DNA from 2 places in the Alteromonas sp. KUL150 genome. Region 1 is predicted to be linked to the other one. Evidence: predicted binding sites of a transcription regulator. Region 1 holds the regulator's gene; the other holds the start of a gene.
What was found. The regulator FNR, encoded in region 1, switches genes on or off when oxygen is low (the NO sensors DNR and NnrR bind a similar motif). The targets are predictions, from matches to a motif close to TTGATCTAGATCAA.
Positions count from the first base shown of each region.

Region 2: a site for FNR is predicted at 742-755, ahead of GVO62_RS02890 (PRC-barrel domain-containing protein). Genes of this name have one in related genera too.

Region 1 covers NZ_BLIJ01000041.1:77,259-87,298, forward strand. Annotated here, with positions in the region: gene GVO62_RS10095 (heavy metal translocating P-type ATPase) at 1-550, shown strand, start outside; gene ccoS (cbb3-type cytochrome oxidase assembly protein CcoS) at 552-782, shown strand; gene GVO62_RS10105 (sulfite exporter TauE/SafE family protein) at 769-1,428, shown strand; gene fnr (fumarate/nitrate reduction transcriptional regulator Fnr) at 1,475-2,215, shown strand; gene uspE (universal stress protein UspE) at 2,453-3,382, shown strand; gene ttcA (tRNA 2-thiocytidine(32) synthetase TtcA) at 3,456-4,409, shown strand; gene GVO62_RS10125 (patatin-like phospholipase family protein) at 4,410-5,435, shown strand; gene GVO62_RS10130 (DUF2987 domain-containing protein) at 5,453-6,100, opposite strand; gene GVO62_RS10135 (glucosaminidase domain-containing protein) at 6,097-6,888, opposite strand; gene GVO62_RS10140 (stress protein) at 6,881-7,612, opposite strand; gene GVO62_RS10145 (LysE family translocator) at 7,693-8,319, opposite strand; gene cobB (Sir2 family NAD+-dependent deacetylase) at 8,330-9,055, opposite strand; gene GVO62_RS10155 (sulfurtransferase) at 9,143-9,979, opposite strand.
Region 2 covers NZ_BLIJ01000014.1:52,833-62,872, reverse strand. Annotated here, with positions in the region: gene maoP (DUF413 domain-containing protein) at 328-684, shown strand; gene GVO62_RS02890 (PRC-barrel domain-containing protein) at 881-1,627, shown strand; gene GVO62_RS02885 (ArsR/SmtB family transcription factor) at 1,710-2,021, opposite strand; gene GVO62_RS02880 (rhodanese-like domain-containing protein) at 2,205-2,555, shown strand; gene GVO62_RS02875 (LysR family transcriptional regulator) at 2,611-3,534, shown strand; gene GVO62_RS02870 (exopolysaccharide biosynthesis protein) at 3,544-4,149, opposite strand; gene GVO62_RS02865 (sigma-54-dependent transcriptional regulator) at 4,614-5,945, shown strand; gene GVO62_RS02860 (hypothetical protein) at 5,961-6,185, shown strand; gene GVO62_RS02855 (sensor histidine kinase) at 6,190-7,704, shown strand; gene GVO62_RS02850 (response regulator) at 7,694-8,146, shown strand; gene GVO62_RS02845 (response regulator) at 8,159-10,040, shown strand, end outside.

The DNA of each region.
Region 1 (10,040 bases):
TATTATGGCAGCGTTTGAAGTGCGAGATACGCTTCGTGCTGATACGCAAGAAACCCTCGATATCTTGGCAAAAAGCCATAGGCTTACAGTCTTAAGCGGCGATACACAAAAAAACGTGGACTCACTAACTGCGTCATTGCCAATCGAAACAGCCAAAGGTGGGCTTACACCAGAACTTAAATACGAAGCTGTTCAAGCTATGCAGCAAGCGGGAGCCAAAGTAATGATGATGGGGGACGGTATCAACGATGCACCTGTTCTTGCCAGTGCAGACGTGGCAATAGCGGTTGGCAATGCTACCGATGTTGCTAAGACAGCAGCAGATGTTATTTTGCTTGGCGATCAACTTTTATCTGTTCCAACGCTTATAAGCACTTCTCACCAAGTGAAGAAGAAAATAAGACAGAACATAGGCTGGTCTGTAGGATACAATGTTTTGATTCTGCCCTTCGCCGTGTCTGGGCTACTTTCTCCGTGGATGGCTGTTGTAGGTATGTCGTTAAGCAGTATTATTGTCGTTACAAACTCAACGCGACTTTTGAGCAAATAGCATGAGCATTATTTACGTATTAATTCCAATCGCCATCATTATTGTTGCTGTCGCTATTGTAATTTTCTTTTGGGCGGTAAAGACCAATCAGTTTGATGATTTAGACCGACAAGGCTACAGCATTCTTTTCGATGATGATTTGTCACCTGAAGAAAAAAAATTAGCAGAACAGCGCAAGCAGCTTCAAGAGAGCAAGGCAATCAAGAACAAAGAAGATAATGGACGGGATTAACTACTTCTCTGCTTTTCTTATCGGCTTGGCGGGCGGTGTTCATTGTGTGGGAATGTGTGGAGGGATCGTTGCGGCGCTCAGAATGGTCTCGCCAAAAGGCTCATCCGCTGTACCCTATACACTCGCTTACAACATGGGCCGGATTGCCAGCTATACGATTGCCGGTGCAATCACTGGCGCATTAGGAAAAATTGCGTCAGATTTCGTTCCCCTTGCCAGCTATGTCCTATCTCTTTTTAGCGGTGTTATGTTGCTTTTACTCGCTTGTTATTTAGGGAAATGGTGGACAGGCCTAACCCTTTTGGAAAGCGCAGGTAAAGGTCTATTTTCCAAACTTCAGCCTCTCTCTAAGCGGTTTTTACCGTTCAAAACCCCATTTAGCGCAATACCTTATGGCTTTATTTGGGGTTGGTTACCCTGCGGGCTTGTGTATTCAACCCTAACCTGGTCATTGGCCGCAGGCAACGCGTTACAAGGCGCGGGTATTATGTTTTTCTTTGGGTTGGGAACCTTACCCACCCTGCTTGCCGCCAGCGCAGGTAGTCAATATCTAGTGAGTACTTTTCAGCAAAGCGGCGTAAGACAACTTATTGCAAGTATAATGGCTATCTATGCTATTTATCTTATTCAGGGCGCAATCCTATAAAAAAATAGGTATTATTGTCGTGTATAAATTATAAAGAGCAGGTTTTATGAGCAAAGGAAGCCAATTTTCAATCCACTGTCAGAACTGTAGTTTCAGCCATCTCTGTCTGCCTGTTGCATTAAACAAGACAGAAATTGAGTCTTTAGACGACATCATTGAGCGTAAAAAACCGCTGCATAAAGGCGATACGCTTATTCAAACTGGCGATACATTTCGTTCGCTCTTTGCCGTAAGAACCGGTTCTTTCAAGTCGTTCGTTACCAACTCTGAAGGTGAGGAGCAAATTACAGGTTTTCATTTTCCCGGCGACATTATCGGCTTCGATGCGCTGCGCGAAAATAAGCACCAGAGCTACACTTCTGCATTAGAAACAGCGATGGTCTGTGAACTTCCCTATGAAATATTAGATGAAATGTCGGTTCAGTTTCCGAAACTGCGCCATCAGATAATGAGCTTCATGAGTGCAGAGATAAAGCAGGATCACGACATGATCATGCTTCTCAATAAACGAACAGCAGAAGAACGCTTACTCTATTTTATCTCCCACCTATCGCAAAGATTTGAGGAGCGAGGCTTTTCTCATCGTGAGTTTCATTTAACGATGACACGAAATGAGATTGGCAATTACCTCGGTTTAACGATAGAAACCATAAGCCGCCTGTTAAGTCGTTTCCAAAAAGAAAACATTATAAAGGTAGATGGCAAACTCATTACCATTCTAGATTTTGCACTGTTAGAAAATAAACTGTCTGCCCTTAACGGACCAAGTGTTGTATGTAGCGGCTAAGTTGTCTCTTTGTTTAAATCATTCAGGAACGCGCGTTATGCGCGTTTTTCATTTCCTTCATTTTTCTTACCCGCCCAAGCCCCCATAAATCGTCACACTAAAAATGCCTAAGAGAGTTGTAAATTCTTGACCCAAAACAACACGTTTTTTCAAATGTCGTTTATAGTTAGTGAAGATGGACTAGAAAAATAGCTTTATTTATCGTCACATCAAGCTGTGTGCTTACTGGAGGGTGTTATGATTGAATATAAACGAATTCTTGCCGTGGTAGATGCTGAACGGGACAACCAACCTGCTTTAAGTCGAGCCTATGAACTCGCGTCGAAAACAGGTGCAACAGTGACCGCAATGATGGTGGTCTACGATCTATCTTATGATATGACCACCATGCTAAGCCCAGATGAGCGCGAAGCCATGCGCGATGCAGTAACTAAAGAGCAAGGCAAGTGGCTTTCTGAGCAACTTAGGAAACAAGGCTTTGCTGATACCGATATTGTAGTTGAGTGGAACAACCGTGCTTTTGAGTCAATTATTTACTACACGCTTAACAACCAAATTGATCTAGTGGTAAAAGCGACAAAGAACCACGATGATTTAGCCTCTGTCATTTTCACACCAACAGACTGGCATTTAATGCGTAAGTGCCCTCGCCCAGTGTTATTGGTTAAAGAGCATGATTGGCCAGAAGGTGGTGAGATCATCGCAGCCGTAAACGTAGGAAGTGAAGACGACGAACATGCTGCGCTTAATGACAAGCTTACAATTATTGCAAACGATTATGCGGCCTTATTGAAAGGAAATGTGAATTTAGTCAACAGCTATCCTTCTACTCCACTAAACATTGCGATAGAAGTTCCGGAGTTCGACCCCGATACCTATCATGATGCGGTTAAAAATCACCATCAATCCGAAATGCGTCGCCATGCTCAACAATATGGCATTTCCGAAGAGAAATGCATTGTAAAAGAAGGTTTGCCCGAAAAAGTTATTCCCCACGTAGCCAAAACCATCGACGCTGAACTTGTTATCATCGGAACTGTAGGCCGCGTGGGCATTTCAGCCGCGCTTATCGGAAATACAGCAGAGCATGTGATCGACGAACTTAACTGTGACGTTTTGGCTATTAAGCCAGATGGCTTTGTTCCACCGCTTAAGGTACAAAATTAACGACACAACCATGGTTTAAAAAAGGCGCTTTATTGTATAATGCTTGCTTTATCACAAACCAAGCTAGTGAATTATGAGTTTAGGCACAAGCAGCGTTGAGCCATCTGCATTGAACGCTGCACAAAGTAAGCAAAAGTACAACTTCAACAAACTTCAAAAACGTCTTCGTCGCAACGTGGGTAAAGCCATTGCCGACTTTGGCATGATTGAGAATAATGACAAGGTGATGGTGTGTCTATCTGGTGGGAAAGACAGCTACACCATGCTCGATATTTTGATGTTTTTAAAGAAGATTGCGCCTATTCACTTCGATATCGTTGCGGTAAATCTTGACCAAAAACAGCCAGGTTTTCCAGAGCACATCCTGCCGGCTTATCTAGACGAAATTGGTGTTGAGTATAAAATCGTTGAAGAAGACACTTACTCAATTGTAAAAGATAAAATTCCCGAGGGAAAAACAACCTGTTCGCTGTGCTCACGATTACGTCGGGGCATTTTATATAGAACGGCTAAAGAACTTGGCGCAACTAAAATTGCGCTAGGTCACCACCGTGATGACATGCTAGAAACCTTTTTCCTCAACATGTTTCATGGTGGCAAACTTAAATCTATGCCCCCTAAATTGGTCAGCGATAACGGCGAGCACATCGTTATTCGCCCTTTAGCATACTGCACTGAAAAAGATATTGAAAAATATTCTCAGGCAGCAGCGTTTCCTATTATTCCTTGTAACCTTTGCGGCTCTCAAGAAAACCTGCAGCGTCAAAACATTAAAGCTATGCTTCAAGACTGGAATCGCAGGTTTCCTGGTCGTATCGAATCGATGTTTAGGGCACTTCAAAATGTGGCCCCCTCTCATTTAATAGACAGCAATCTTCACGACTTTAAATCTATTACAACCCAAGACGGCCCCGTTGAAGATGGCGACATAGGCTTTGATCAACCTTCTTTTTCCACTGAAAATACATCCTCGTTAAGTGATGATGAGCACACTATTGAAGTGGTAAATATTATGGAACCCAGATAAATGAAAATTGGACTTGCGTTAGGTGCCGGTGCTGCCAGGGGTTGGACGCACATAGGTATTATTCAAGCTTTAGAAAAGTTAGGCGTTAAAATTGACGTGGTAGCAGGATGCTCTATAGGTGCGTATGTTGGCGCCGCCTACGCAAGTGGCAAGCTGGAAGGGCTTAAAGAATGGGCATGCTCTCTTAGCGATTGGCAAGTACTTGCCTTGATGGGTGTTGGCCTAAGACGCGGCGGTATTGCAAGCGGTCAAAAGGTGTTTGATAAGCTAGCAAATGAGTTTTGTGAATCTTCATACGAGGCAATGCAAAAGCCGTTTGCTACCGTCGCTACCGATCTTTATACCGGCCGTGAAGTGGTATTTAATTCAGGCCCTATCGGCGATACCATTCAAGCCTCATGTGCAATCCCTGCCCTTTTTTCGCCCGTGGCCCACGGCGATAGGTGGTTAGTTGATGGGGCGGTTGTTAATCCGGTGCCCGTCAACTTATGTCGGCAATTAGGCGCAGACTTTGTGATTGCGGTTAATCTTAATGCTGATTTTCGCCCTATTCGTCTTGAAAAGTTGAGACAAGATCACGAAGAGAATGAGCGTAAAACCGAGGACTTCTTTACTAAGAGTCAAAATGTTTTGCGTCAGTGGTTTTCTCCAGACAACAAAGATGAAAAAGCGTCGGAAACCAACAATGATGAACTAGATGTAAACGCAACTGATAACGTGGAAAGCGAAGACGGTGTCGCTTCTGAAGTCATTGAAAAAGTTGAGGAGGAATTCACTGAGGTACCAGCAAAGGTAAATAAACGAAATCCTCCAGGTATTATGAGCGTGATGAGCAGTTCTCTTGAAATACTCCAGGCCCGCGTCACTCGCTCTCGATTGGCAGGCGATCCGCCTGACATCCTCATTGAACCTCAGCTCACTGACGTTGGCATCATGGAATTTCACAGGGCCGAAGAGCTATGCGCGAAAGGCGAAGAGACTATCGCGCGTTTAGCCGAGCAAATTAGGTATCAATTATTGACGTAGATAGAACTCGTCAACAATTAGCTTGATGCCATTGCGGTAATACGAAGTGGCGCATGAGGCAACGTTAAACCTTTTGCGTCATCTATCCAATCTTGCTCAATCTGCAGAACACCATTATTTATTTGCACACCCTGAGGCGTTATAAAGTCTAGATTCTTATCATCAAACTGAATCATAAGGCCTTTGACTGAAGGCATCATAAAAGATAGGAAACTTCCCATTTCATTAAAGAAGGCTTCATACTGCTCATATAAAAAAGTAAGCTCTTCTTTTTTGTAATACTGCTTCAGGTATTCGGGCTTAGTCTCAAGTTGAACCGACATATCGCACACATTTGCTCGCTCGACTAAGTCAATTCTCACTAAGGCGTTAGCTAGTTTGAGTGCTCTCTCCGTCGGAACAGTAAAACGTCCTTCGTCGCTGACCTCTAACTCCATGGTTTTTTTGTCCGTGACGATAGAAGCCGCATTAACTCCACATAAACGTCCTTCGCCAACTCGGACAAAACCGAAAGCAAACTGGAGCGCTTGCGTGTCTTCATTATCTAATTTTTTTACATGGCTATAGAAACGGCTGTACTCAACGTCAATCGTTTCAGCAACAACCTGTGTACTGCTAAAACCAATGACAAAAGATGATGCTAAAAATAGTGCCGCGCGTATCATTCGGATAAAAACTCCTCGTTAAATCGGATCATGGTTTGAAGCTCTTCAACATAAGCAGCTCCGCGCTCAGAGTAATTCATCAGCCCCTCGGCCAACGCCACTCCCGTGATAGGTATTTGGTTTGCGCGCAATCTACTGCGTATTTCTCTTAAATCAGCATAAGCATCGTGACGATTTAGGTTGCGCATATAGGTATATGTTGCTCTAGATAAGTTATTGAACTTAGCGACTTCATGAGAAGCGCCGTCATTCCTGCGATTTGGAACAAAACCACACCCTTTTGAAAAGCACCACAAACCAAAGAAGTTATAGCCTTTTCTTGCGAAGCGACTTGTTCCCCATGCCGACTCATTCGCAGCTTGAACTAAAACCAATTCGACGGGTAACACGTCTATTTTTTGCAGCAAGGCGGGTAGTTTTACTTTGAGAGGCTGCGTTGACTTAACGCGATACTCTTCCTCAAGCCACGCCAATCTTTCTACATCATCTTTTGAAAGTGGCTCGTCTACCAATGCTTTCCTGTAAAGGGTCTGCACATAATGTCTAAGCGTCAGAAGATAAGCATTTTGCTTTTCTACCTCAGGCCTTAAGTAATTGAAGAACGCCTCCTTTTTCTCTTTTACATCCGTATAGACAGAGAAATCAGGCACTGGCTTGTTGTCTTTTACCGTTTGCGGAACATCAAGAATATCCGGCTCGTCTTTTGTAAAGATAATAGCGTTAATAACAATTACCGCCAAAACCCCTAACGTAATAAGGACAATTTTAAACGTTTCTCGCTTATGCATCAAAGCTTGACTCATTCACATCATTTACAGATGCTTCCGTGCCCACTCCTTGCTCGCCAATCAATTCCTGATAGAGCAATCCCATCATACTAAAATAGAAAGGTAACACCCAAATTAAAGACAGACCAAAGGTGAGCGGCACCGACGCGAACAGTAGAAAGAACACACCGAAGACACTCGCAATTTGCGACCAGTAAGCATTAAACACGCGACAAGATAAAATGATAGCGCTTATAGGCGTTAGTTTCCTATCGGCCACTAACATAAGCGAAAACGACGAGGCTAAATAAAAATACACGCCCGGTAAAATGAGTAGCATCATCCCTAACTGAAAAAGAATGCTATTCACTAACTGCGTTAACGCTAACAACAAAACGAGGGGAAAAAACTGAAAAACAGTAAAAACAGATGTTTTAATGCCCCGCGCGACGAACACGCCCATCATATACAAACCGCTTAGCAGCGGAGCAACAATGAAAATCGCCACAATTTCTATAATAGACTGATGCTCAAAAACGTAAGTACCATCATCGTTTATAGTGATGTATTGCTGTGCAAATACACCCAACACAACGAACGTTAAAAACAACACCACGCTACCTTGTAATAGCGAAGAAAAATTTGCTTTTGTTAACCCAGCAGCACGGCGCAGTAAGCCCTTGATATCGAAGTGATACTGTTTTGCTAACGTATTGTTTAATCGGTCAGTGTTTACGTCTTTCACACAACTCTCTTAATTTCTGGAAATCTACGGGATTATATCAATTCGCGTAAACAAATGCCTGCCTGTATGCTAAACAAAAGTTAACCCAGTACCAGCTTTGCTGCTAAACCGACAAGTAATACGCCCATAGCGCGGTCTAGCCAATACCCTTTTTTACCAATTAGTTCAGCGACTCTACTCGTGCTTAAAAGATAAGAGAGGAAGCAGAACCAAAGCCCTGTCGCTATAGCCAAATAAATACCATAACCTAACTTTACGGCAAAAGGGGTATCGATACTGATGATTGCTGTAAAAAGAGAAAGAAAGAAAAGTGTTGCTTTTGGGTTGAGACCATTGGTTAAAAAACCCATCCACACCGCACGTTTAGCTGAAATTTGCGTGCTCTTCTTTTCAAATGAAGGGGTCTCATCCTGCTTGACCGGCCCACTTTTAAGCGCGCCAAAAGCCAGATAAAGCAAATATGCGGCAGCTGCATAGCTAAAGGTGGTAAATAACCAAGGTGTCGTGGCGATAACTACGCTCAGCCCCACAAGCGAATAAGCAACATGCAGCAATATCGCTAAACCGATCCCCACGCTAGTATATAGCGCGATGCGTCTTCCGTACGCTACGCTATTTCGCACCACCACAGCAAAATCAGGCCCTGGGCTTGCCACTGCAACAAGGTGTACAAGTGCAATGGTAAGGAATTCGTTCATATACTGCATCTTGCGCCTCCTACAGCGCGTATTTTGAAATTAAGTTGTCTACCCATCGGGGAACGATATGTGACGCTGGACCGGTTAACGATTCATCGAATAAGGCATTTGTTGCGCCCGGTGCTAAATTTGCTTCAATGGTGTGTGCACCGCTTTCTTTTGCAATCTGAACAAAACCCGCAGCCGGGTAAACATTGCCCGATGTGCCAATAGCAACAAATAAATCTGCGTTTGCTAATGCACTGTATATTTCATCCATATACATGGGCATTTCACCAAACCACACAATATCCGGCCTTAATGTGACCCGATTACAGCATGGGCATTTCGAGGTATGGTCAAAACTATCGCGCCATTCAAACGTTTCCTGAGAAATTGCGCATCGGGCTGACAGCAGTTCACCGTGCATGTGATAAACATTTTTGCTTCCGCCACGCTCATGAAGATCGTCTACGTTCTGCGTAACCAGCATTACATTATCACCGAATATGGTTTCAAGCTTTGCAAGCGCCATATGAGCGGCATTCGGCTTAACATCGTCTTCCTGAAGCTGAGCGCGCCGAGCATTGTAGAAACGATAGACCAAACTGGGGTTTCGCTCAAAAGCTTCTGGCGTGGCAACGTCTTCTACACGATGGTTTTCCCAAAGGCCATCATTGTCTCTAAAGGTTTTGAGCCCTGACTCTGCGGAAATACCTGCGCCCGTAAGTACAACTATTTTTGGTAGCGTGTTTTTAGTGTTCATAAACGTGATTCAAACGTGAGATATGCGAGCAGATTTGGTCATAACCTTACCCCAGGTTAAAACAAATAACAGCCATCGCACACATCTTTATTTTGTATGGTCATTAATGACAGGAAATTGTGTATCAGCGCCCCACTCCGACCATGAACCATCGTAAATTGACACTTGAGTAGCTCCACACATCAAGGCAGCTACGCCAATAATACACGCGGTAACACCCGAACCACAGGTACAGATAATAGGCTTGTCTAAATTGATATTTGCTTGCTCAAAAACCTTGTTCAGTTCTTCCTTGGCAAGGAAATGGCCGTTTTTTAGAAGTGTATCGAATGGAACATTATACGCGCCCGGCATGTGTCCCGACCTCACGCCTTGACGAGGCTCTGGCACCTCGCCTTTGAAACGGAGCGCATTACGAGCATCAACTAACTGCGCTTCGGTGTTTAATGCTTGAAGAACAGCGCTGGAATTTGCAAACCAGCCTGGGCAAGGCGTGGCCTGATAGGTTAATTTTCCATATTGCTGCTGTTCAGAAATAGGAAGGCCTGCGTTTTCCCAAGCCGGTTGCCCACCATCTAATATGTAAACGTCTTGATGACCAATAGCTTTTAACATCCACCATACGCGTGGCGCGCTGTACATGCCACGAGTATCATAAACTGCTATTGGTGTGTTAGCCGTAATACCTTGGTTGCCCAAATAAATTGCAAGAGCATCTGCAGAAGGCATGCTATGAGGAAATCCTGTGGTGTGATCGCTACCGTCTCCATCTAAATCAATGTCGACAGATGCTGGCAACACCATCGCGTTTCGCGCGTCAGGCGTTTTAGAAACGGGGTCATCCATCAGTGCCCGCACAAGCGTAACAGGCTTTTGCTGCATTATGTTGGCTAAATCACCTACTGAAATTAACGCCGACGTCATAGCATTCTCCTTAATGACACCCACCGAAGCGGGTGTCTCTTTCTATACCGGCCTTAGTAAG
Region 2 (10,040 bases), on a different contig from region 1:
CATCGTAGCGATAATAATTTTTGATGACTAAATGGAGTAGTTTTTGAAAAATCTACCGTCACCAAAAGCTATCGATAGAACGTTTATCTGCTATCACCTAAAAACAAAACAGAAAAAGTTATATTCTTTATTATTCAATAAAATAGAAGAAAGAGAACATCACTTTACAAGTCACCAATAGCAATTTATCGCTTATTTTATCTCGCATAGTTTTTGAATTTATCTTCAGTTAAAAATTTTTTGTTGATAAGAAAAAAAACTTTTGTTTTATCTTGCTTTTCAATTGTCATACAAGAGCGCTGAACAAAACATTACGTTGGGTACATTATGAAAAGTTTAGCTATTAGACCATCAGCAAAACCTTACATTGACCGTTTGAAGTTTCCCTATGGATTTCGTAAGTCCGGTGACTTCAGCATTGCTGAAGCAGATCTTCTCACCACATACGGTAAAACCCTGCTGGGACTTGAGAGTGGCGAACTTAAACCAGAAAGTGACGATGAAGCGCATTTTGTTGACTTTATTAGTGGTAAGGTTGAAGCAAGCAATAACATGGAGAAGGCGTGGGCAAAGTACGTCAGACTTGCAAGAGGCAAAAAACATTTTTATACGTTGCACAGTAGCGCAAGTAATCAGTCGGATTACGATGACGACTACTCAGACGACGAGTTCGACGTTGCGTAAAAAGTATAGACTGATCAAAAGAGCTCGCCATGGCGAGCTTTTTTGTTTGAGCTTTAAATGATCTCAATCAAGTTATGGAAAGAACAAAATTGAGAAACGTTAAGGAATGTCTACACTTAGATTAAAGATGAGCAAAAAAGCCCGTGTTAGGTTTTATTGCTCTGATTAAACCAGCCCATGCAAAGGAGGCGCAACGATGGTTATTAGTTCGAAACAGCTTACTCACTTTTCTATTCATGCACTTGATGACAAAGTGGGCGGTATTCGCGACATCCTTTTTGATGATGAAACCTTCACCGTTCGCTATCTAGTGGCGGACACTAATACCTGGCTCCCCCTCAGCCGCAAAGTCGTGATATCCCCTATTTCGGTCAAGCAGTTAGCCTGTGAAGATGAAACAGTTCATATTAATATGACTGTCGATACACTCAAGAATAGCCCTTCAATTGACGAGCATAAACCTGTCTCTCGCGAGTACGAAGAGAACCTTTTTAAGTACTTTGGCTACGGTTACTACTGGATAGGCCCCGGAGCTTGGGGCGAATTTGCCCACCCCGATGAGTTAGTTGAACTACAGCATGCCGAGGAGTCCGATACTGTTCACCCTCAAAAAACATCAAATCATTTACGCGCGGTGGGAGAAGTTGGAGGATATGAAGTTGCTACGACATCTGACAATGTAGGTCATATTAGTAATTTTATTATTGATACGCGCAGTTGGAAAATCGTACTTCTGGTGGTTGATACAAACAACTGGCTACCTGGCGGGAAGCATTTAGCGTTATTACCTAGTGATATCAAAAACATCGACTGGGCTGCTCATCACGTTAGCGTGAATCTGAGCCAAGATGAACTAATGAATCGACCTGAAGTGGATAACGATAAGATTTCTGAAGATGGTTACATTGCAACGCTATGCAGTGACCTTAATAGCAATATATAAATGAGGCGATATGCCTTTCTCTTTCAATGTCCGTTTCTTTAAACGGACATTGTTTTGAGAGTCTTTTACGATAATTTTTACTTCATTTGCAAAAAAATTCGAACATTAAGGCTATCAAACGTTTAACCCGTTCATCAGCTAAACGATAAAAGATAGTTTGCCCCTCTCTACGCGTGGCTACCATTTTTGACTCTCGCAGTAAGGCGAGATGCTGTGATATTACTGGCTGAGACACGTCGACAACATCAAGAAGTTCAGTAACCGACTTTTCCTCTTCGAGTAATGAGCAAAGCACCATAAGGCGCGTTTTGTTTGCAAACTGCTTGAGAAAAATTTCAGCTTCTGCGGCATGTTCCATTATCGCGTTTGAACCTATAACCATATCCTCGGACATAAGCACTTCCTTTTTTGTAAAATAACTGGGCTAATTTACCCCTTTATTATACTAAAGTATAAAACAAATTGCCGATTGGCTATTTTATACGATGAATTTCAGTCAAGACTCTTGTTCTGCTATCCTAAATTGCAAATATAAACGTTAATGCGTTGTTCACCAGCTTAACTTAAAGGAAACCAAATGCTCATTGACATCAAGACTCGGTTAGAAAATATCGACGTTAACTTTAGAACTGTGACGGCAGAACAGGCGTTTAATGAGTTAGAAAATAATGGAGGTACATTAATTGACGTGAGGGAAGCCGCAGAGGCAAATGAGCAACCCGTTCGTTCTGCATTACACATCCCCCGTGGCGTTCTCGAAATGAAAGCCCTTGAGCAATTCAAAGATGCATCCACACCCCTTTACATTCACTGTGCCTCAGGTGTTCGCGCTAAGCTCGCGGCAGAGCAGCTAACTAAATTAGGTTACGAAAATATATCTGTTGTAACGTGCTCAGTGCCTACAATTAACGAAGTTAGCGATAAATGACTCAATATTAACTCATGTGATATAAAAGCCTGAAAAGAAAGAGAAAGAGCGATACATGCTGAAATCCACATTAGAACAGTGGCGAATGTTCAAAGCCGTTGTCGACGCAGGCGGTTTTAATCAGGCCGCCGTAGAAGTACATAAAAGTCAGTCAAGTGTTCATCATGCTGTACAAAAGTTAGAAAACGCTATCGGTGTCAGATTATTTGAAAACATTGGACGAAAAGTACAGCTCTCGCCGCAGGGCGATTTAATGTATCGTCGCGCTAGTTTTTTGCTGGATGAGGCACACAAATTAGAAGCGGTGGCAAGCAGTCTTCAGGCTGGAACAGAAACTACATTACGTATCGCTGTCGATATAATATTTCCGTCGGAACTGCTATATAACGTTCTCGCAAAAGTGTCAGACGAATATCCCTTGTTGCGTATTGAATTAGAGGAAACCGTATTGAGCGGTGCAAACTCTCTGTTGAGCAGCGGTAAGGTGGATATGGGCATTTCGCCCTTCGTCCTTCCAAATGGTTTTAGTGAAGATCTATGCGAGATCGAGTTTGTAGCCGTCGCACACGCCCACCACCCGTTACACCAGTTGGGTAGGACACTCACGTTAGAGGATTTAAAGGCTCACCGTCAGATTGTGGTTCGAGATTCATCAACTGAACGTAAGGCTGACGTCGGCTGGTTAGGAGCGGAACAGCGGTGGACAGTGAGTCATGTAAGGACATCGGTAGATGTTATTGCGCAGGGTTTAGGATTTGCGTGGTTGCCTATTGCTATTATTAAAGACAAACTTGAAGACGGAACCTTGGTTCCCCTGCCGCTGGACAACAATGCTGCGTTGAGAAAAGCGCTGCTTTATCTATCTTTTGAGGATGGTGACACACTTGGTCCTGCGGCTCGCGCTTTTATCGGAGAATTACGTTATCAAACGATGAACCTTCCAACCTCCGACTTAATCATAGACAGTAGTACGGATTAAACGTCTTGACTAGCTCAAGATGCCGCTGAGCTGTTCAAAACCTAAAACAAAACCTAGAAGTGAAACAGACACACCAACTAAAGCCACTGCTCCATCGTCAGTGGCCATACCTATTGCCATAACCAAAACAGCAAACGCAGGAATTAAACCCATAAACGGAATGAGTTCCAGTGGCATCATTACCGCACCGCATAGCATACAGTTCAATGCAATTAACGATCGAAAAACCGTTTGACGCATAAAAAAGCACCGAGGAACTAAGAATCGATCGATACGTACCGCATAAGGTTTCGCTTTTTCAACTATCGATCTAAGTTGGTCGGCGTCACATTGTAATTCCATTACTTTTTCTGGGAGCCACGGGTGACGTTGACCGAGTAAAATTTGCAAAGAGATAAGTAAAATCGTCACACCTGTTATAGATGGCACTCCTGGAATAGCTCCAATAGGTGTACAAGCGATAAATGAAGGCAAGGCAAGCATTGGACCGAAGCCTCTTTTTTCTAAGACACTCCAAAAATCAGCAAGATGAAAGACATCTTGTTGAGCTCTGGGCTGCATTCTTCCAAGAAGCTCATATAATGTCATTGATCTTTCAGCTGTTTTTCCCAACATTTTCAAATCCTTTGATTTAACTTTACCTGTGAACTGGTATGCTGTTTGACGAATTCCTCGCTAAAAATCTAATATAAAGCGCATTTTAGAGACAAAGCACTTCATATTGCGAACAATGATTAGATGAAAGCTGTGCGAAAAATGTGCCATTGGGTACTTGATACAACTATCGCGCGCATGGGAATGTTTTTTGCAAATTCACTTTTTATAAAACGTTTTTGCGAATAACAAAAATTAGAAATATAGGAATAGCTTCAAAGGTTACTACTCAACAAACGCGGTCTAGTTTGAATGGGTTGTTTCGTCTGCCGAGTTAACTTTCCTAGTTATAAAGAATTGACGTATGCAGTTGTCTAGCTTTCGATAGCAAATTTCGTAATGCTGCGATGACTGAACTATGAAAACCATAATATTGATTAAATTCCAAGTTTTTCCAATTAGGAATAGAAGAGAGGGACATCCACGTGCTAACCGTACTTTTAGTTGATGACGACGCCGAATTCACAGAAGTTGCCTGTACCATTATTGAATTTTTGGGGCATGAAGTACTTACTGCCGGAACACTAGAAGAAGCGCGAGATTGGTTAAAAAAAGAAACCTTTGACCACGTTTTACTAGATTTTATGCTGCCTGATGGTAGCGGGGCTCACCTGTTTAATGAATTAGACGCACTTCCAAAGCGACCACGAGTTACATTAATAACTGGTCACCCTTCTGTAAAGAGCGTTATAAAAGGGCTTTGTGGGCCGACTGTTGATTACCTCGTTAAACCTATTCAACGAGAAGAAATTGAAGCAGTTCTAAGTCAGAAAAAGAAGAGTAAAGAGCCAGAAGAAGCAAAAATAGAGAAGCATTTTGACTTACTTATCGGCGAATCGCCGGTGATGAAAGACTTGTATAAGCTTATTGCTCGCGTCAGTAAAACAAGTGCAAACGTTATGCTGCTAGGTGAAAGTGGCGTAGGTAAAGAAGTGGTTGCTGCCGCAATCCATCGCGCCTCTGAAAGTGAAGGCCCCTATATCGCTACAAACTGTGGCGCGTTTTCTAAAGAACTAATTGGAAGCGAATTATTCGGTCATGAAAAAGGGGCATTTACGGGTGCTGTAGGCAGAAAAGAAGGTGTATTCGAGCAAGCGGAAGGCGGCACACTTTTCCTTGATGAAATTACAGAAATGCCAATTGATATGCAGCCGAATTTGCTTCGGGTATTGGAAAACAAAGTTGTACTTCGCGTTGGCGGAACCAAATCGATTCCGGTTAATTGTCGTGTTGTTTCGGCTACGAACCGCACTATGGAAGAAATTGCACAAAGTAAGGTACTTCGAGAAGATATTTATTTTAGGCTTGCTGTTTTTCCTATTACTATCCCTCCCCTACGTGAACGCAAAGAAGATATACCGCTGCTTGCTAAAACCTTTATCGCTGAATTCAACAAAGACAATGGCTCGATTTATCGTTGGGAAGATAGCCAACTTGAAACGTTACAAGCCTATGACTGGCCGGGTAACGTTCGCGAATTGAGACATTTTGTTCACCGTGCTGCCATCATGAGTGACCCAGAAAAAAGTGAAATTGAGCTTCCTAAAACGATTGAGTCTCCTTTTGCGCAAAAGCAAAGTACTACCCCTGCGCTACAGGCAGGTAGGACAATAGAGGACGTAGAAAAAGAACTCATTTATGCCACGCTTGAAAAAGTGAACGGCAATAAAACCACCGCAGCCGAAATGCTGGGGATCAGCACTAAAACGCTTTATAACCGTCTTCATGCCTATGGTGATTTAAGTAAAGACGAATAAAAAGAGGTATTCGGTATGACTAGCGAGGAATTTTCGAAGCTAAGTGTTTTCGTACACGATGCACGCAAGCCGCTTAACAGGATTTCAATGCAGGCTGAACTTGTAAAAATGGCTTTAAACGGAGACGTCGCCCCTGAAAAGGCAATTGCGGCGTTAGACAAAATAATTAGCAGTGCGAAAGACTGCAGCCACACCCTTACTGAAATGACCTCAGACTTGGGTGACAACATTGCGGATTAGTTAAATGATTTCTAAAGTGCTGTCTTCTGTTTACAGTTGGATCATTATTGTTGTTTTTGTCATTGTTGTGATAACGGCTAATTCTTTTTATGTGGTAAATACTTTAAATGACCTTTCTGCCCTTGAAGCAAGACTTTTCACTACCAACCGCGTAATTAACGCGGTAAACAGGTTACATGTTGCCGTGCTCAGAATTGAATCTGGTCAACGAGGCTTCATGCTAACCGATGATGAAAAATATCTTGCTGACTACACAGAAACATTGGGCCTTATCAATGAGGTCATGGATGAAGTAGAAGTAAGTTCATATTCATCTGACATTAAAGTGCAAACTGACAGAATAGAACAGCTGCTTTTATTGACAAAAGCCAAGGTTAACGAGGTCGTTGAAGTTGTTGAACTGGTAAAAGCAGGTAAAGAGCAAGAGGCAATCGATCTCCTAAAAAGTGACAAAGGGATTATCCTCTATAAGCGTTTCGAAACGCTTTTCAGTGAAATCGATAGTTCTGAGAGAAACATGCAAGGAACGCATTTGGCTAACTTGATGAGCTTACGACGCGATTCCGTGAACACATTAATCATTTCTTCGGTCACTACTCTGCTTCTGATTATCACCGTATTTTTACTGTTGAAAATTAACTCTCGGGAACATGAAAAGTACCAAGCTGATCTTGAGTCTGTGAATGAGGATCTAGAAACTAAGATTGCTGAGCGAACTCAGGAGCTAAGCGTTTTTTCTGAGGAACTTGCAAGGAGTAACAGAGAACTGGAAGACTTTGCTTTTGTCGCTTCTCATGATTTACAAGAGCCTTTAAGAAAAATTCGTGCGTTCGGTAATAGGCTAGAGTCAGGTTATAACGATGTCATAGACGAACGAGGTAGAGATTACCTTGCACGCATGCTCAATGCAGCAGAGCGGATGTCAATGTTAATATCAGATCTTCTCGCGTTTTCGCGCGTATCAACTCGTGGTAAGGAATTTGGCGAGGTTGACCTCAATCGTGCGATAAACAGCGTTATTGACGATTTAGAAATTGCTATTGATGAAAAATCCGCCGAAATAAATGTGAGTGATATGCCTGTCATTCGTGGCGATAAATCGCAACTTGAACAGCTGTTTTTAAATCTTATTTCCAATGCGCTCAAGTTTCAAAGTGAAGGCGTCAAGCCCATTGTTTCGATAAATGTAACCAATGCACTTCCCGAAGATATATCAGATATCCTCATTTCCGAAGAGTACGAGTGGATAAAAATCACGGTAACTGACAACGGCATTGGGTTTGAGCAGTCCTTTGCGGAGAAAATATTTGCACCTTTCCAACGTTTACACGGTAGAAGTGAGTACAAAGGAACCGGTATTGGTTTAGCTGTTTGCCGCCGTATAGTTGAACGTCACAATGGGCAAATTAAAGCAATAAGCAAGCCTGGAGAGGGTGCAACATTCTCGATAATACTGCCAAAAGACAGTGATCCTTTTGGAACTAACAACAATAGTGGAGAAACAACCAATGACGCGTAAACAGTCCCAACCTATCAACATCCTTATGGCAGACGACGATGAAGACGACCGTTTGCTCACGGTTGATGCACTTAAAGAGAGTCGAGTTTTAAACAATTTGTTCTGCGTTGAAGATGGCGTTGAACTCTTAGAGTTTTTGCGTCATGAGGGAAAATACTCAGACCCCGCTTCTGCGCCACGTCCTAGTCTTATTCTGTTAGATTTAAATATGCCTAGAAAAGACGGCAGAGAAGCACTTCAAGAACTTAAAAACGATCCAAAACTTAGAAGTATTCCTGTTGTTATTTTAACAACCTCTAAGGAAGAAGAAGATATGCTTCGAGGATACGACTTAGGGTGTGCATCTTACATAACCAAGCCGGTTAACTTTGAAGGCCTGGTTGAACTAATGCGCGCGCTCGGACGCTATTGGATAGAGTTCGTAGAGTTGCCACACGAGTAGTCGGGGAACTAGATGACAGAGGTTATTAAAGTTTTATTAGTCGAGGATGATGAAGATGATTACTTCCTTACCTCTGATTATCTGGAACAATGTGAGTCACCTTCGTTTGAACTAACGTGGGTGACAAACAGTTTAGACGCAGTGGAAGCACTTAAAGCTGATAGTTTCGATTTGTGCTTACTTGACTATTTGTTAGGTGCAGAAAACGCTATTGATGTTTTAGGCGTCTTAAAGTCAAATCAATTTAGCCTACCCGTGGTTATCTTAACCGGCCAATCCGATGCAACGGTAGATGAAATGGTCATGCGTGCTGGCGCCGCTGACTATTTGCAGAAATCTGAAATTGAGTCTCCACGATTTATGCGCACCATACGCTATGCAATGGTGCGACGTGACATCGAAAACGAGCGGCTTGAACGCAATAAAGTTGAGCAAAAAAACAAGGCGAAAGACAAATTTCTCGCCCATTTGGGTCATGAACTCCGCACCCCGCTGACCTCTATTCTTGGATATACAGAACTACTTATTGATGACGCGCGCAACAGTCCTTTCCAACAAGAACTGTCGATTATTCACTCTAATGGTAAGCATCTGTTAAGTTTGCTGAATGATCTTCTTGATATGTCGCGTATCATGGCAGAGAAACTGGAGCTTAATATTCAAGACGTGAATTTATCGGCATTTCTTACCGACATCCATTCACTTATGCGGTTAAATGCGAAAGACAAAGGTTTAAGCCTTAACGTTGTTTCAACTACCAAAATACCTGAATTTATTAAGACCGACCCTACTCGACTGCGACAAGTGCTGCTCAACCTAATCTCGAACGCAGTAAAGTTTACTGACAAGGGAAGCATTACGCTAACGATTTCACTTGAAGTGCCCTCGTCAGAGCCCGCAGACGAGCCGCGTTTATGTTTCTCGGTTGAGGACACTGGCATTGGAATGCCTCCTGATAAGCTAGAAAACATATTTCAACCTTTCGAACAAATCGAAGATGTAATGCGGGCCAACCACGGCGGCGCTGGTTTGGGGCTGGCAATATGCAAAGAGCTCGTCACTAAGCTCGGTGGAGATATAACAGTTACTTCTCGACATGGCGAAGGAAGTATCTTTACTTTTAATATTGCTCCCGGAAATATTTCATCACAACCTCTCGTTGACCTTCAGCTTGAGCAAATTCAACCTGTTGAATCAAGTAGTATCAACCTCTGTGTGACGGGAAGGGTGTTAATCGTTGATGATTTAAGAGAAATACGCAGGCTTACCGGACATTTAGTGAGCCAGTCACAGGCGGATATCAGCTATGCTGAAAATGGCGTTAAGGCGCTAGAAGCTGTGTTGGAAGCAGATGAACACAATCAACCTTTCGACCTGGTGCTAATGGATATTCACATGCCTGTTATGAATGGTATTGAAGCACTTCATGCGATACGCCGTCACGGTAAAAAAATTCCTGTTATTGCAGTAACAGCCGCCAGCCGGAAGGGACTCAAAGAGTCGTTAATTCGAGAAGGGTTTAATGATGTTATCGGCAAACCTATCGACCGGTTTGCGCTCGCCACCTTGCTTTCTCAATACTTGCCACCTGGTAACCATGTTACGTTTACAAACGTAGAAGCTCAGGTTGCTGACATGCCTTTGGACAAACCGTTTGCGCCGGAAAAACACCTCCCCTATTCAGCAGAAGATGAAAACAAGCGAGATGTAACATCACTCAGCCCCGAAAAGACAGACATTGATGAAAAGTCGAGTGAAAAGGGGGTTATTAACAAGCGAATCCTTGTGATTGAAGATGATGAAGATGCGGCGGAGCTTTTACAGCTGTTTCTTTCACACTTAGGTCACACAGTTACAACTACGTATAGTGGTGTAGATGCATTAAATACAGCTC